Regions from separate parts of the Pseudomonas sp. S1_E05 genome, predicted to be linked through region 1. Evidence: predicted binding sites of a transcription regulator. Region 1 holds the regulator's gene; each other region holds the start of a gene.

Region 1 (5,791 bases):
CCGCGTTTTACCGCGATGGCGCGCAGGACATTCGGGTCCATGCCCTTGCCGTCATCGGAGATCGACAGCAGGATGTGGTCGCCTTCCTGTTCGGCGGCGAGGATGACTTTGCCACCCCGGGCCTTGCCCGATTCTTCGCGCTCTTCCGGCGACTCGATACCGTGGTCGACGGCGTTTCGCACCAAGTGGACCAGCGGATCGGCCAGGGCCTCGACGAGGTTCTTGTCGAGGTCGGTCTCTTCACCGACCAACTCCAGGTTGATCTCTTTCTTGAGCTGGCGAGCCAGGTCACGAACCAGGCGCGGGAAGCGCCCGAAGACTTTCTTGATCGGCTGCATCCGGGTCTTCATGACCGCGGTCTGCAAGTCGGCAGTGACCACGTCGAGGTTCGACACGGCCTTGGACATGGCTTCATCGGCGCTGTTGGCGCCCAGGCGCACCAGGCGGTTACGCACCAGCACCAGTTCACCGACCATGTTCATGATTTCGTCGAGGCGTGCGGTGTCGACCCGCACGGTGGTCTCGGCTTCGCTCGCCGGTTTTTCCGCCGGCGGCGCCGCTGCCGCGCGGGCAGGTGCCGGTGCGGCAGCTGGTTTGGCTGCGGCAGCAGGCTTCGGTGTTTCGGCCTTGGGCTCGGACGCCTTGGCAGCCGCCGCCGGAGCCTTGGCCACAGGTGTTGCCACCGAAGCAGCAGACGCACCGCCGTTCACATCGGTGAACTTGCCTTTGCCGTGCAAATCATCGAGCAACGATTCAAATTCGTGATCGGTGATCAGATCGCTGCCGGCAGCGGCAGCGTTTGGCGCAGCCGACGCAGGGACCGATGCGATGGCCGACTCCAATGCGTCGACCGCAAAGTTACCTTTGCCATGCAACTGATCGAGCAGTGCCTCGAACTCGTCGTCGGTGATGTCGGAGCTGTCGCCCGGCTCTTTCGCGCTCGCGCTGGCCGCAGGTGCGGCTGGCGCGGCACCGACCGCATCGGCGGCGAACTGGCCCTTGCCGTGCAACTGGTCGAGCAGCGACTCGAACTCGGCGTCGGTGATCTCATCACTGGCCACCTCGGACGTTTCGACCGCAGCGGCCACCGGCGCCTCGGCTTCGGCCTTGACGGCGTTCAGCGAGTCCAGCAACTGTTCGAATTCGTTGTCGGTGATGTCGCCTGATTCGGCTTGCGCCGCTGCTTGTGGCTCTTCAGCCACGGCTGCAACCGGCGCGGCCTCATCAGCCGATTGCGGCTCGGCCAGACGAGCCAGCGCGGCGAGCAATTCAGGCGTAGCAGCCGTAATCGGGCTACGGTCGCGAACTTCGCTGAACATGCTGTTCACCGAGTCCAGTGCTTCGAGAACCACGTCCATCAATTCCGAGTCGACGCGACGTTCACCCTTGCGCAGGATGTCAAACACGTTCTCGGCGATGTGACAGCACTCCACCAGCTCATTGAGCTGGAGGAAGCCGGCGCCCCCTTTTACAGTGTGAAAACCGCGAAAAATTGCATTGAGCAAGTCCGCATCATCAGGTCGACTTTCCAGCTCGACCAGCTGCTCGGACAGTTGCTCTAGAATCTCGCCGGCCTCAACCAGGAAATCCTGAAGGATCTCTTCATCGGCGCCGAAGCTCATTAATGGTGTGCTCCTAACAGAACAGGTCTAATAAAACCTAAAATCCAAGGCTGGATAGCAAATCGTCCACATCGTCCTGACCGGACACAACGTCTTCTCTTTTATCGGCATGAATCTGCGGACCTTCACCCTGAGAGAGATGTTTTTGTGGATCTTTTTCTGCAAGCATCGCTTCCCGGTCATGTTCGATGCCCGCAAAGCGGTCCACCTGACTGGCCATGAGCACAAGTTTGAGCAGATTGGTTTCAACGTCCGTGACCAATTGCGTCACACGCTTGATCACCTGACCGGTGAGATCCTGGTAATCCTGCGCGAGCAGAATGTCGTTGAGGTTGCTCGATACCGCCCGGTTGTCCTTGCTGCTGCGAGCCAGGAAACCGTCGACACGCCGCGCCAGTTCGCGAAACTCTTCGGCCCCGACTTCGCGGCGCATGAAACGCCCCCAGTCCGTGCTCAATGCCTGGGCTTCATCGCCAAGGCTGTTGACCAGAGGCGTTGAGCTTTCGACCAGATCCATGGTGCGGTTCGCAGCGGCCTCGGTCAGCTTGACAACATACCCCAGGCGCTCGGTGGCATCCGTGATCTGGGACACTTCCTCGGCTTGCGGCATGTGCGGATCAATCTGGAAATTGACGATCGCGCTATGCAATTCGCGGGTGAGCTTGCCCACTTCCTGATACAGGCCGCGGTCACGGGTCTGATTGAGCTCATGGATCAGTTGTACCGCGTCACCGAACTTGCCTTTTTCAAGGCTTTCGACCAATTCGACCGCGTGTTTTTTCAGGGTCGACTCGAACTCGCCCTGTGAAGATTCTTTGTGGTCCATAGCTCCCCCGTGGCGCGGTGACTCAACCGATGCGTTCGAAAATCTTCTCGATTTTTTCTTTCAACGCCTGGGCCGTGAAGGGTTTGACGACATAACCGTTTACACCGGCCTGGGCGGCTTCGATGATCTGCTCGCGCTTGGCTTCTGCAGTGACCATCAATACCGGCAGGTGCTTGAGTTTTTCGTCGGCGCGCACGTGGCGCAGCAGATCGATACCGGTCATGCCAGGCATGTTCCAGTCGGTTACCAGAAAGTCGATGCTTCCGCTGTTGAGAACCGGAATGGCGGTGATGCCATCGTCAGCCTCAACCGTGTTGGTGAACCCAAGGTCACGCAACAGGTTCTTGATGATCCGCCGCATCGTTGAAAAGTCATCAACGATGAGGATTTTCATGTTCTTGTCCAATTCGACCTCCAAGCAGTCTTAAACGCGCCCAGCACCTGGACGCGCCATTTCAATCAATTCGGCAGAGCACTCAATGACTGTCTGGAGCACAACAGATCGAGACCGGCGCGGTTCAACCCCGCACCAGCCACGTTCGCAGTGTCCCCACACTGCCTTCAGCGCGCTCGCCACTCCCCCAAACGCCCCCGCAAACGGGCCGCGCACTGGCTGTGTAACTGGCTGACCCGAGATTCGCTGACCCCCAGGACCTCACCGATTTCCTTGAGATTCAATTCTTCGTCGTAGTACAGCGCCAACACCAGTCGCTCGCGCTCCGGCAAATTGGCAATCGCGTCCGCCAGCGCCGCCTGGAAGCGTTCGTCTTCCAGATCGCGTGACGGCTCGAGATGAGCACTCGCGCCATCCTCATGCAGCCCTTCGTGTTCGCCGTCCTGCAAAAGATCGTCGAAACTGAATAACCGGCTGCCCAGGGTGTCGTTCAAAATCCCGTAATAATCATCGAGACTCAATTGGAGTTCGGCCGCAACTTCGTGATCTTTAGCGTCACGGCCGGTTTTAGCTTCAATCGAGCGAATTGCGTCGCTGACCATGCGGGTATTGCGGTGAACCGAGCGTGGCGCCCAATCCCCCTTGCGCACTTCATCAAGCATGGCGCCACGGATTCGAATGCCCGCGTACGTCTCGAAACTGGCGCCTTTGCTGGCGTCGTATTTGGTGGACACTTCCAGCAGGCCGATCATCCCGGCCTGGATCAGGTCTTCGACCTGAACACTGGCCGGCAGGCGCGCCAACAAGTGATACGCAATGCGTTTGACCAGTGGCGCGTAACGCTCGATCAGCTCGTACTGCGCGTCACGCGCCGATTTCTTGTAGAGGTTGTAACCGCTGGCGGTCATAGCACGGGTCCTGCCGTTTGTTGCACGAGGCGCTCGACGAAAAACTCCAGGTGCCCGCGCGGGTTGGCGGGCAGTGGCCAGGTATCGACCTTCTGTGCAATGGCCTTGAAAGCCAGCGAGCACTTGGAACGCGGGAAAGCTTCATAAACAGCGCGCTGCTTCTGGACGGCCTTGCGTACGCTTTCGTCGTAGGGCACCGCGCCGACGTATTGTAGGGCGACGTCAAGGAAACGATCCGTGACCTTTGTCAACTTGGCGAACAGGTTGCGCCCTTCCTGAGGGCTCTGGGCCATGTTGGCCAGGACGCGGAAACGGTTCATGCCGTAATCACGGTTGAGCAGCTTGATCAGAGCGTAAGCGTCGGTGATGGACGTTGGCTCGTCGCAGACCACCAGGAGGACTTCCTGGGCGGCGCGGACAAAACTGACTACCGAGTCACCAATACCCGCAGCGGTATCGATCACCAGCACATCGAGGTTGTCGCCGATATCGCTGAACGCCTGAATCAGGCCGGCATGCTGGGCCGGACTCAGGTGCACCATGCTCTGTGTGCCGGAGGCGGCGGGAACGATGCGGATGCCGCCGGGGCCTTGCAACAATACGTCACGCAGCTCGCAGCGGCCCTCGATCACGTCGGCCAGGGTGCGTTTGGGTGTCAGGCCCAGCAGAACGTCGACGTTCGCCAGCCCCAGATCGGCGTCCAGCAGCATGACCCGCCGGCCTAGCTCCGCTAGAGCCAGGGACAAGTTCACTGACACGTTAGTCTTGCCGACGCCACCCTTGCCGCCGGTCACCGCGATCACCTGTACGGGATGCATGCTGCCCATGTTATTTCTTTACCTTGTCTTGCATAGACGGAGGCCACATGACTGGCTGCGCGTTCGCAACTGGAACAATGCCTGGCAGACCATCGATGTAGGTACAAAAACTGTTCACCTCAGCCAACCTGCTTGGTCGGACTGTGGTAGATGTCAGCGAACATGTCAGCCATGGCTTCTTCGCTGGGTTCTTCCTGCATTTGCACGCTGACGGCGCGACTGACCAACTGATGACGGCGCGGCAAATGCAAGTCATCCGGAATACGTGGTCCATCGGTGAGGTAAGCCACCGGCAATTCATGACTGATTGCCAGGCTCAACACTTCGCCCAAACTAGCCGTTTCATCCAGTTTAGTCAGGATGCAGCCTGCCAGCCCGCAGCGCTTGTAACTATGATAAGCGGCCGTTAGAACCTGCTTCTGGCTGGTGGTTGCGAGCACCAGGTAATTTTTTGCCCGGATGCCACGACCGGCCAGGCTTTCAAGCTGCATGCGCAGCGCTGGATCGCTGGCCTGGAGGCCGGCGGTATCGATCAACACCACGCGCTTGCGCAGCAACGGATCCAGTGCCTGAACCAGGGACTGGCCCGGATCGACGTGGGTGACCGAGACGTTGAGAATGCGCCCCAGGGTCTTGAGTTGCTCCTGGGCACCGATGCGGTAGCTGTCCATGCTCACCAGGGCAATGCTCTGCGCGCCGTACTTGAGCACGTAGCGGGCCGCCAGTTTGGCCAGGGTGGTGGTCTTGCCCATGCCGGCCGGACCGACCATGGCAATCACGCCTCCTTCTTCCAGTGGCTCGACTTCCGGCGTGCTGATCATCCGCGCCAGGTGCGCCAGCAACATGCGCCAGGCCTGCCGAGGTTCCTCAACGCCAGAGATCATTTCCAGCAGGTCGCGCGACAACGGGCCGGACAAACCAATACGCTGCAGACGACGCCACAGGTTGGCCTGGGCCGGCGCATTACCCTGCAGTTGGCTCCACGCCAGCGAGCCCAGTTGTACTTCCATCAGTTCGCGCAGGCTGTTGAGCTCGAAACGCATCGAATCGAGCATCCGTGGATCGACGCCGGCCGGTGCAGCGGGCGCAGGCGCAGCTGCGGCACGGCGTGGCTCGCTGTACGTCGGCTCGATCAGCGGCTCGGCAGCGGTCAACGGCAAGCCGGCGAACAACTGGCGATTGGTCGACTTGTCGCTCTCGCCTTCGCTGCGCAGGCTCAGTTC
Region 2 (5,791 bases), 2.8 Mb from region 1:
GGTTTTCGACGATGTCGAGACGACCGATGCCGTGTTCACCACCGATACGGTTCAGGGTCGCCAGCACGGTGGCCGGGGTCATTTCGACGCCGTCCAATGCCACGATGTCGCCATTGCGGTAGGTCAGTTCCAGGTATTGCGCCTTGTCGGGGGCCTTCTCTGGCGACACGGTCCAACGCCACATGTCTTCTTCGTGCTCGGTCCAGGTGTCTTCCAGCACGCCGCCTTCATAGGAGATGTGCAGCAGGTTGGCATCCATCGAGTACGGGGATTTTTTCTTGCCGTGGCGCTCGATCGGGATCGCGTGCTTTTCCGCGTAATCCATCAGCTTTTCACGGGACAGCAGGTCCCATTCACGCCAAGGTGCAATCACTTTCACACCGGGCTTCAGGGCGTAGGCGCCGAGCTCGAAACGAACCTGGTCGTTACCCTTGCCGGTGGCGCCGTGGGAAATGGCGTCAGCGCCGGTTTCGTTGGCGATTTCGATCAGGCGTTTGGCGATCAACGGACGAGCGATGGAAGTACCCAGCAGGTACTCGCCTTCGTAAACAGTGTTGGCGCGGAACATCGGGAACACGAAATCTCGCACGAACTCTTCGCGCAGATCGTCGATGTAGATTTCTTTTACGCCCATGGCCTGCGCCTTGGCGCGAGCAGGTTCGACCTCTTCACCCTGACCCAGGTCAGCGGTAAAGGTCACCACTTCACAGTTATAAGTATCCTGCAGCCACTTGAGGATCACCGAAGTGTCCAGGCCGCCGGAATACGCCAGAACGACCTTGTTTACGTCCGCCATGCCATCACTCCACGGGGTTTACGGAAAGCCGTCAAGTCTACCGGTCATGCAGAATAATTTACAGTGGCGCGACAGCTTATGACGACGAAGCGACAGATTATGTCGAGCGCGCGACGAACAGTCGCGGCTCAGGAAGTCTTCGCTGCGCTCGCCGATGCCGTGGTCTGGGGCGTCGGCGTCTCGACGGGGGCGACGCGAGCGAGGTGGACATTCACCCGGCGGTTCTTCGCCCGGTTGGCGGACGAGGTGTTGGGGACCAGCGGATAACGCTCGCCATGGAAACGCACGGTTATCTGCGATTCCTGCACCCCGTTGGCCTTGAAATACTCCATGACCGCCAGCGCCCGGCGACGCGACAGCTCACGATTGGCCAGGCGATTGCCGCTGTTGTCCGAGTGACCGTCGAGCTCGATGTGGTTAACCGTAGGATCGGCCTTCATGAAGTCCAGCATCACCTGCAACTGCGCCTTGGCCTGCGTATCGAGTTCCATACCCTCGCCCGGGAAGCCGATTTGCGATTGTTTGACCTGTTCGAAGTTTTTGGGCAGCAGCTTCGCCACGCAACCCTGATAATCGTTGAACGCCTTGCTGAACTTGACGGGCAGCAGGCGAACTTCCGAGACGCGGCCATCGCCGGAGAAATGCCGGACGACCGGGCTGCGTCCGTCCATCAAACCACTGATCAGACGGCCGGCCTGAACTTGGGAGCTGTTGAACAGAACGTTGCCACTGCCAATCCTGACCGAGCCGAGATTGATGTCGCCCCGCCCCGGCTGCCACGGTGCGGCCGCCGCCAACAAGGTCGCCGAACCGCCACCGACCATCGAGTTGTAGGCTTTCAGACGAAACGTCGCCTGCTCCCCAGCGCGGCGCACGAACTCACCCGAACCGAAATCGGTAATCGGTTGAGTCAGGCGACACTCGAATTTGTCCCCTTCGACCGTCCACTCGATGCTCTCCAGACGGGTCTGGAAAGTGAGCGCCATCGCGGGAAGGCTGGCAAACACACTGAGCAAGGCTAAATAACGCTGGCGCACGGGAGGCTCCATTGGCTTCTACAACAAAAGACCGATACATATTTACGGCATACCTGTTGGATATCGGTAGCTTGTCGCAAAACTTGATAGCGGGTGCCTGAGAGAGTCTTTTCCGGTAGCATTCCCCAGAGTTTGCCCCGCCTGGAATCCCCTCATGTCCGACCGCCTGACCCTGCTGCGTCCCGACGACTGGCATATACATCTTCGCGATGGTGCCGTGTTGACCAATACTGTTGCGGATGTCGCGCGCACCTTTGGTCGCGCCATCATCATGCCCAACCTGGTACCGCCGGTGCGCAACGCCGCTGAAGCCGATGGTTATCGCCAGCGCATTCTCGCTGCACGTCCGGCCGGTAGCCGTTTTGAACCGCTGATGGTGCTGTACCTCACCGACCGCACCCAGCCCGAAGAAATTCGTCAGGCCAAGGCCAGCGGTTTCGTGCATGCCGCCAAATTGTACCCGGCCGGTGCGACCACCAACTCGGACTCTGGCGTCACCAGCATCGACAAAATCTTCCCTGCGCTCGAGGCCATGGCCGAAGTCGGTATGCCTTTGCTGATTCACGGTGAAGTCACCCGTGGCGATGTCGACGTGTTCGACCGCGAGAAAATCTTCATCGACGAGCACATGCGTCGTGTGGTGGAGCGTTTCCCGACACTCAAGGTGGTGTTCGAGCACATCACGACTGGCGATGCCGTGCAGTTCGTCAACGAGGCCTCGGCCAACGTCGGCGCGACCATTACCGCTCATCACTTGTTGTACAACCGCAACCACATGCTGGTTGGCGGGATTCGGCCGCACTTTTATTGCCTGCCGATCCTCAAGCGCAATACCCACCAGGAAGCCCTGCTCGACGCCGCCACCAGCGGCAGCGAAAAGTTCTTCCTCGGCACTGACTCGGCACCGCATGCCCAGCATGCCAAGGAAGCCGCCTGCGGTTGCGCCGGTTGCTACACCGCTTATGCCGCGATCGAGTTGTATGCCGAAGCGTTCGAACAGCGCAACGCGCTGGCCAGGCTCGAAGCTTTCGCCAGCCTCAATGGCCCGCGCTTCTATGGCCTGCCCGTGAATACTGATCGCATCACCCTGGTTCGCGACGAGTGGACCGCACCAACCAGCCTGCCATTTGGCGAGCTGACCGTTATCCCGCTGCGCGCCGGTGAAAAACTGCGCTGGCGCCTGCTGGAGGAACACGCGTGAGTGAAGACCATTTCGACGACGAACAGGACGGTTCGAGCGCAGGTGGTTCACGCCATCCGATGGCTGCCAGGTTCCGTGGTTACCTGCCCGTGGTCGTCGACGTAGAAACCGGTGGTTTCAACTCGGCCACCGACGCCCTGCTGGAAATCGCGGCGACCACCATCGCCATGGATGAAAAGGGCTTCGTTTACCCTGATCACACGTACTTCTTCCGCGTCGAGCCTTTCGAAGGCGCGAACATCGAAGCAGCGGCCCTGGAGTTCACCGGGATCAAGCTCGATCACCCGTTGCGCATGGCTGTGAGTGAAGAGACAGCCCTGAACGACATCTTCCGTGGGATACGCAAGGCGCTGAAGGCCAACGGCTGCAAGCGGGCGATTCTGGTCGGCCACAACAGCAGCTTCGACCTGGGCTTCCTGAATGCCGCCGTCGCACGCCTGGACATGAAGCGCAACCCGTTTCACCCCTTCTCCAGCTTCGACACTGCTACCCTGGCTGGCTTGGCCTACGGGCAAACGGTACTGGCGAAGGCCTGTCAGGCAGCCGATATCGACTTCGATGGTCGCGAGGCCCACTCGGCTCGCTACGACACCGAGAAGACGGCCGAACTGTTCTGCGGCATCGTCAATCGCTGGAAACAGATGGGCGGGTGGGAAGATTTCGACGACTGATGAGTCGCGACCCTGCCCATAAAAAAACCGGCCATGATGGCCGGTTTTTTTGTGCCTCGAACGCGCCTTACAGGGCAGCTGCGTGCTCGGTCAGGTAAGCCGCAACGCCTTCTGGCGAAGCGTTCATGCCTTTGTCGCCTTTCTTCCAGTTCGCAGGGCAGACTTCACCGTGCTCTTCGTGGAATTGCAGAGCGTCGACCAGACGAATCAGCTCTTCCATGTTACGGCCCAGCGGCAGGTCGTTGATGATCTGCGAACGAACGACACCCTTGTCGTCGATCAGGAACGCGCCACGGAAAGCCACGCCGCCTTCGGACTCAACGTCGTAGGCCTTGGCGATTTCGTGCTTCATGTCGGCAGCCATGGTGTAACGGACTTCGCCGATACCGCCGTTGTTGACCGGGGTGTTGCGCCAGGCGTTATGGGTGAAGTGCGAGTCGATCGAAACGGCGATCACTTCAACGTTGCGCGCCTTGAAATCAGCCATGCGATTGTCCAGAGCGATCAGCTCGGACGGGCATACGAAGGTGAAGTCCAGCGGATAGAAGAACACCAGGCCGTATTTGCCTTTGATGGCCGACGACAGGGTGAAGCTGTCGACGATTTCGCCATTGCCCAGAACGGCCGGTACGGTGAAGTCAGGGGCTTGCTTGCCTACGAGTACGCTCATTGAATATCTCCTGGTGTAAAAACGTGAAGTTCCCGGGTTTGCGCCAGCCTGTCACCCTCAGGCGACAGCCCTGTGACACCCACCCCTTCATAAGGACCGGTCATCATACACTGCGTTTTTATGCTGTCCTCAACGGATTTTCACCAGAGCGCCGAATGGCCGCCCAAAAGGGCTAATGGCAGATGGCTGCAAAAAACCGTTCGTCAGTCTTGTTGCTATATCGGGCAAAGCTGTCAGAAACCACTTTGACAATCATTCTCGTTAACATTAAGATCCATCGCAATTGAGCCACAACCAGCGACGGTTTTTACTTATGTATGTCTGCCTCTGCACTGGCGTTACCGACGGTCAAATCCGCGATGCAATCTATGAAGGATGCTGCAGCTATAAGGAAGTCCGTCAGGCTACCGGCGTAGCCAGCCAATGCGGTAAGTGCGCCTGCCTCGCCAAGGAAGTGGTGCGCGATACCCTGACCCAAGTACAAACTGCCCAGGCCGCGATTCCTTTCCCGGTAGAATTTAATGCTGCGTGAATACCCCTTTTAAAGAACCGGACTTAATGTCCGGTTTTTTTATGCCTGAAAATCAACTGGTTACGCGCTAGACGCGGAACACAAACATTCTTATTCCGATTAATTTTCATTTATTATTCAATAACTTAGGTTTGACACCCCTAAGTATGCGGCTCAAACTCTGCCTCATAGACAGCTAACATAGGGCAGGACCCCATCATGAAAGGCGACATTACAGTCATCCAGCATCTCAACAAGATCCTTGCCAATGAGCTGGTCGCGATCAATCAATATTTCCTGCATGCCCGCATGTATGAAGATTGGGGCCTGAACAAGCTGGGCAAGCATGAATACCACGAGTCCATCGATGAGATGAAACACGCGGACAAGCTGATCAAGCGCATCCTGTTTCTGGAAGGCCTGCCAAACGTGCAGGATCTGGGCAAGCTGCACATCGGCGAGCACACCAAGGAAATGCTTGAGTGCGACCTGCGCATCGAGAAGACCGGTCATGCGGACCTGAAAGTCGCGATCGCCCATTGCGAAACCGTTGGCGATTTCGGCAGCCGTGAACTGCTCGAGGACATTCTTGAGTCCGAAGAAGAACACATCGATTGGCTGGAAACCCAACTGGGCCTGATCGACAAGATCGGTCTTGAGAACTACCTGCAATCGCAGATGGGCGACGACGAGTAATATTTCCGACGCCAAAAAAGCCCCGCGCTCTCTCAGACGCGGGGCATTTTTGTATGTGCGATACCCCACCCTGTAGGAGCGAGCATGCTCGCGATGGTGGACCAGACAACGCGGATAGTCTGATGACCCGTGTTTTAGTTGATCTCCATCGCGAGCAAGCTCGCTCCTACAGGGGATCTGCGCATAAAAAAGCCCCGCTCTCTCAAGAG
Region 3 (5,791 bases), 1.8 Mb from region 1:
TCTCCATCGTCCACAGCCGCGCCCAAATCGGCGTGGATGCGCCTGCCGTCACCGTCGAAGTTCACCTGGCCAACGGTTTGCCGTCGCTGACCATGGTCGGCCTGCCGGAAGCCGCGGTGAAAGAGAGCAAGGATCGGGTGCGCAGCGCGATCATCAATTCGGGGCTGCAGTTTCCGGCGCGGCGGATCACCTTGAATCTGGCGCCCGCAGATTTGCCCAAGGATGGCGGGCGCTTCGACCTGGCGATCGCCCTGGGGATTCTGTCGGCAAGTGTGCAGGTGCCCACTCTCACACTGGATGACGTGGAGTGCCTGGGTGAGCTGGCGTTGTCCGGTGAGGTGCGGCCGGTACGCGGGGTGTTGCCGGCGGCGCTGGCGGCGCGAAAAGCGGGCCGGATGCTGGTGGTGCCTCGGGCGAATGCCGAAGAGGCATGCCTGGCGTCGGGGTTGCAGGTCATTGCGGTGGATCATCTGCTGCAAGCGGTGGCGCATTTCAACGGGCATTCGCCGGTCGATCCCTATGTTTCGGACGGTTTGATTCACGCCGCCAAACCCTATCCCGACCTCAACGAAGTGCAGGGCCAGGTGGCGGCCAAGCGTGCGCTGCTGATCGCTGCCGCCGGGGCGCATAACCTGTTGTTCAGCGGGCCACCCGGCACCGGCAAGACCCTGCTGGCCAGCCGCCTGCCGGGGTTGCTCCCGCCGCTCGCCGAGCATGAAGCCCTGGAAGTGGCAGCCATTCAGTCGGTGGCCAGCGGCGCACCGCTGACCCATTGGCCGCAGCGTCCATTCCGTCAGCCACACCACTCGGCATCCGGGCCGGCGCTGGTTGGGGGCAGCTCAAAACCGCAGCCGGGGGAAATCACCCTCGCCCACCACGGCGTGTTGTTTCTCGATGAATTGCCGGAGTTCGATCGCAAGGTATTGGAGGTTTTACGCGAGCCATTGGAATCCGGGCACATCGTGATATCCCGGGCGCGGGAGCGGGTGCGCTTTCCGGCGCGTTTCCAGTTGGTGGCGGCGATGAACCCTTGCCCTTGTGGGTATCTGGGCGAACCAAGCGGCAAATGCAGTTGTACACCGGACATGGTGCAGCGCTATCGCAACAAGTTGTCGGGGCCGCTGCTGGATCGTATTGATCTGCACCTGACCGTCGCCCGCGAGGCGACCGCGTTGAGCCCTGCTGTAAGAGCGGGCGATGACAGCAGCAGAGCCTCTGCCCTGGTTGCGGAGGCGCGGGGGCGGCAACTGAAACGCCAGGGGTGTGCGAATGCCTTTCTTGATTTGCCGGGGCTGCGGCGGCATTGCGGGTTATCCACAGCCGACGAGCACTGGCTGGAAACGGCTTGCGAACGACTGACCCTGTCGCTGCGCTCAGCGCATCGGCTGCTCAAGGTGGCGCGCACATTGGCCGACCTTGAGCAGGTTGAGGAGATCACGCGGGAACATCTGGCCGAGGCGTTGCAGTATCGGCCGGCGACTCAATAGGGCTTGGGTTGAGTTGCCCCCAATTGCGAGCAGGCTCGCTCCCCCAGTAGATCTACATACTTCGGACCCTGTGGGAGCGGGCTTGCTCGCGATAGCTATTTCAGCCGTACCTCAACGAAACCGGTCAACCTCCGAGCGCAGATCCGCCGCCAGTTTCTCCAGCTCCTTCGCCGTGACAGCCAGGTTCGCCACCACTTCGCGTTGTTCGCTGTTGGCCAGCGCAATGCTTTGCAGGTTGCTGCTGAGCAACGTCGCTGTGCTGCTCTGTTCCTGGGTCGCGGTGGTAATTGCGGCGAACTGTTGCCCGGCCGAGCGGCTTTGCTCGTCAATCCGCGCCAGTGCCGAGGCGACGTTGGCGTTGCGTGAAAGACCTTCCTGCATCAGCACGTTGCCCTGCTCCATGGTGCTGATGGCGTTGCCCGTTTCCTGCTGGATGCTCTGGATCATGCCGGAAATCTCGTCGGTTGCCTGACGAGTGCGGGACGCCAGGTTGCGCACCTCATCCGCCACCACGGCAAAACCGCGTCCTTGCTCGCCGGCACGGGCTGCTTCGATGGCTGCGTTGAGCGCCAGAAGGTTGGTTTGCTCGGCAATGGAGGTAATGGTGCCGACGATGCCGCCGATTTCCTGCGAGCGCTGCCCCAAGGTATTGATCACCGACGCCGTGCTGTTCAACGCACCGGCAATCTGCTCCAGCGAAGAAGACGCTTCGTCCATGGACGTGCGACCGATCTGGGTTTGCTGGGCGTTCTCCTGGGCCAGTCGTTGGGTATTGCCCATGTTGTCGGCAATGTTCAGCGAGGTGGCACTGAACTCCTCTACGGCACCGGCCATGCTGGTGATCTCGCCCGACTGCTGCTCCATCCCTTCATAAGCACCGCCGGACAGGCCGGACAACGCCTGGGCACGGCTGTTGACCTCTTGCGAGGACTTGCGAATGTGGTCGACCATGGTCGACAGCGCCTGGCTCATCTGGTTGAACGCACGGGCCAGTTGACCTATTTCGTCATTGCTCGACACATTCAGACGCACGCTCAGGTCACCGGCACCCAGGGCTTCAGCCTGACGTACCAGATCGCCCAGTGGCGCAAGTTTGCTGCGCAGCAGCCAGACTGCCGAACCCACGGCAATCAGCATCGCCAGCAAACTACCAATAGCCAGCTGAATACCGACGCTCCAGGTCACCGCGCTGATTTCCTCCTGCGGCATGCTGGCGACAACCGACCATGGACCGTCCTCGAAAGGCACCGCGACGCTGTAGAAGTCTTCCGAAGTGTCACTCCAGAAACCGCCATCGCTTGGCGTCTTCGCCAGATTGACGATGGCCGGGGCGGCTTTGTCCAGGGCTTGCACGCCGGCAATCGGCACCAGCCAATTGTTTTTCTCGTCGAGAAGCGCCAGCGATCCGGTCTGGCCAATACGGAAGCGCTTGAGGTTGGCAAACTGGGCGTTCTGCGCGTCGGTGTAGTCAAAACCCACGTACAGCACGGCGATCACCTTCCCGGCGCTGTCGCGCACCGGCGTGTATTGCGACATGTAGTAACGCTCAAACAACAGGGAGCGGCCAACAAAGCTCTGCCCCGACATCAAGCGAGCGTAAGCCGGGTTGGCATGATCGAGGATGGTGCCGATGGCACGGGTACCGTCCTGCTTCGTGACGTTGGTGCTGACGCGAATGAAATCCTCACCGTTGCGCACGAAGACCGTGGCCACGCCGGCGGTCATCTGCTTGAACTCGTCCACTTCCTTGAAGTTGTTGTTGAGCACTTCGTTACCCAGGTGCAGGCCAGGCGTCTGAGTGCCTGCCACGTTGAACTGTTCATCCGGGTGGACGCTCAGGCCGCCCGCGAAGCGCTTCTCGAACAGACCCGCCAGGCGCTGGGTGCTTTCACGCAACGTGCTGTGGAAAGTAGTCAACTGATCGGCCAGCAAACGGGCTTCGCTGGCCAGGTGTTCCTCGCGTGTGGCGAGGTTGGCAGTGTCCAGCGAACGCAGGGCGAACAAGGTACTACCGGTGATAACGATTGCCAGGATCACAGCTAGCGCAAGGCCAAGCTGTGAGGCAATTCGAGCACGAGGTTGAGACATGACTGCTCCTGGCCGGGCGCCCTCCTCCTTGATTGGCTGCCCAGCAATTTTTCTAATAATGGGAATTGCGTGAAACCTGCACGAGGGTTCCACAATGATACTTTCGGCCTAAAAACCTAATACTTGAGTGGTTATCTCGGATACCGCGCAAGGCCGTGGTAGAGCAGGCTCTAACGATTCAGCGCAAGCGCTCTACGGCGGGCATTTTCATGGCTCGGACCTCGTTTTGCAGAAAATCGCCGAGCCTGCGCAAACGTTCACCTCCCGGCCGGGTTTTCGGCCAAACGAGGTAATAATTCTCACCACTGGCGACGGCAGTGGGCCACGGCAAACTCAGTCGCCCCTGCGCCACATCCTCAGCCACCATCAGCAGGTCGCCCATCGACACGCCGTAACCCCGGGCAGCGGCAATCATGCCCAGCTCCAGCGTATCGAATACCTGGCCGCCCTTGAGCGACACCTGATCGGACAGCCCCATACGGTCCAGCCAACTGCGCCAGTCACGCCGGTCCGGCGTCGGGTGCAGCAGTTCAGCCTGAGCCAGGCGCTCGACATCCCACGGCTGGTCGTTGAGAAGATTCGGCGCGCTCACGGGGATCAGTTCTTCGGCAAACAACAGCCTGGCTTCCCAATCGGGTGGAAATTGCCCGTTACCCAGTATCACCGCGCAGTCGAAGGGCTCATGGTTGAAGTCCACCGAATCGATGTCCATCCACGCGCTGGTCAGTTGCACCTCATTGCCCGGTTGCAGGTGGCGGAAGCGGCTGAGCCGCGCCAGCAACCAGCGCATGGTCAGGGTGGAAGGGGCTTTCATGCGCAGGATGTCATCTTCGGCCTGCAAGGTCTGACAGGCCCGCTCCAGCGCGGTAAAACCTTCGCGGATACCCGGCAGGATCAACCGCGCCGACTCGGTCAGTTGCAGGTGGCGACCGCTACGATGAAACAACCGGCAGGCAAAATGCTCTTCCAGAGTACGAATGTGTCGGCTGACCGCACTTTGCGTGATCGACAGTTCTTCAGCAGCGCGGGTAAACGAACTGTGACGCGCCGCCGCTTCGAATGCACGAAGGGCATACAACGGGGGAAGGCGACGAGACATGCGTAAAGCTCCTACAACGTAATCCCATAAACTTATCAGAAAGATCCCAAGATGAGTTTAAGTCATGCTACTCATCCTATTTATCCCTTTGTGCAAACCTCGCAAAGCGCCGAAAATCGACCCTTTCCTCTACTACCTGACTGTCGGGCGTGATAACAATGAAACATCCAGTGCGTTCAGAACTCTGGGCCATCCTGCGGCTGGCGGGGCCGTTGATTGCCTCGCAGCTGGCGCACATGCTGATGGTGCTCACCGACACCCTGATGATGGCGCGTATCAGTCCCGAGGCGTTGGCGGGTGGCGGACTCGGTGCGGCCACCTATTCATTTGTTTCGATTTTTTGCATCGGCGTGATTGCAGCGGTGGGCACACTGGTGTCGATCCGTCACGGCGCTGGCGATATCGTCGGCGCGGCGCGGCTGACCCAGGCCGGTTTGTGGCTGGCCTGGCTGATGGCGCTGGTGGCTGGGTTACTGCTATGGAACCTCAAACCCGTTCTGATCCTGTTCGGCCAGACCGAGACCAACGTGCAACTGGCCGGGCAGTTTCTGTTGATCCTGCCTTTCGCCCTGCCCGGCTACCTCAGCTTCATGGCCCTTCGCGGCTTCACCAGCGCCATTGGCCGCGCGACGCCGGTGATGGTCATCAGCCTTGCCGGCACCGTTGCCAACTTCGTGCTCAACTACGCGTTGATCACAGGAATGTTTGGTCTGCCGAAAATGGGCCTGGTGGGTATTGGCCTGGTCACGGCGATTGTTGCCAACCTGATGGCTTTGGCATTGGCGTGGCATATCCGGCGGCACCCCGCCTACGACGCCTATCCATTGCGCCAGGGACTGTCGCGACCCAACCGTCAGTACCTCAAAGAGATGTGGCGCCTGGGTCTGCCGATTGGCGGCACTTACGCGGTGGAGGTCGGGCTGTTTGCGTTCGCGGCGTTGTGCATGGGAACCATGGGCAGCACGCAACTGGCTGCGCACCAGATTGCGTTGCAGATCGTTTCGGTAGCATTCATGGTCCCGGCGGGTATGTCCTATGCCATCACCATGCGCATCGGCCAGCACTACGGGGCCGGGCAATTGCAGCATGCCCGGATGTCCGGACGGGTCGGCATCGC

The links. Region 1 encodes FliA, which starts transcription of late flagellar genes. Its sites were predicted from a motif close to CTAAAGTTTNNNNNNNNNNNGCCGNTAA; they were not measured.
Region 2: a site for FliA is predicted at 1,894-1,921, ahead of AB4N33_RS27390 (flagellar protein MotY). Genes of this name have one in related genera too.
Region 3: a site for FliA is predicted at 3,676-3,703, ahead of AB4N33_RS22435 (methyl-accepting chemotaxis protein). Genes of this name have one in related genera too.

What each region holds. Positions count from the first base shown of each region.
Region 1 covers NZ_JBFRHM010000001.1:3,061,174-3,066,964, forward strand. Annotated here, with positions in the region: gene AB4N33_RS14150 (chemotaxis protein CheA) at 1-1,622, opposite strand, end outside; gene AB4N33_RS14155 (protein phosphatase CheZ) at 1,660-2,448, opposite strand; gene AB4N33_RS14160 (chemotaxis response regulator CheY) at 2,471-2,842, opposite strand; gene fliA (RNA polymerase sigma factor FliA) at 3,010-3,750, opposite strand; gene fleN (flagellar synthesis regulator FleN) at 3,747-4,577, opposite strand; gene flhF (flagellar biosynthesis protein FlhF) at 4,688-5,791, opposite strand, start outside.
Region 2 covers NZ_JBFRHM010000001.1:5,908,609-5,914,399, reverse strand. Annotated here, with positions in the region: gene AB4N33_RS27395 (argininosuccinate synthase) at 1-796, opposite strand, end outside; gene AB4N33_RS27390 (flagellar protein MotY) at 925-1,833, opposite strand; gene pyrC (dihydroorotase) at 1,988-3,034, shown strand; gene rnt (ribonuclease T) at 3,031-3,705, shown strand; gene AB4N33_RS27375 (peroxiredoxin) at 3,773-4,375, opposite strand; gene AB4N33_RS27370 (bacterioferritin-associated ferredoxin) at 4,689-4,907, shown strand; gene bfr (bacterioferritin) at 5,106-5,582, shown strand.
Region 3 covers NZ_JBFRHM010000001.1:4,870,032-4,875,822, reverse strand. Annotated here, with positions in the region: gene AB4N33_RS22440 (YifB family Mg chelatase-like AAA ATPase) at 1-1,487, shown strand, start outside; gene AB4N33_RS22435 (methyl-accepting chemotaxis protein) at 1,599-3,575, opposite strand; gene AB4N33_RS22430 (LysR substrate-binding domain-containing protein) at 3,754-4,674, opposite strand; gene AB4N33_RS22425 (NorM family multidrug efflux MATE transporter) at 4,833-5,791, shown strand, end outside.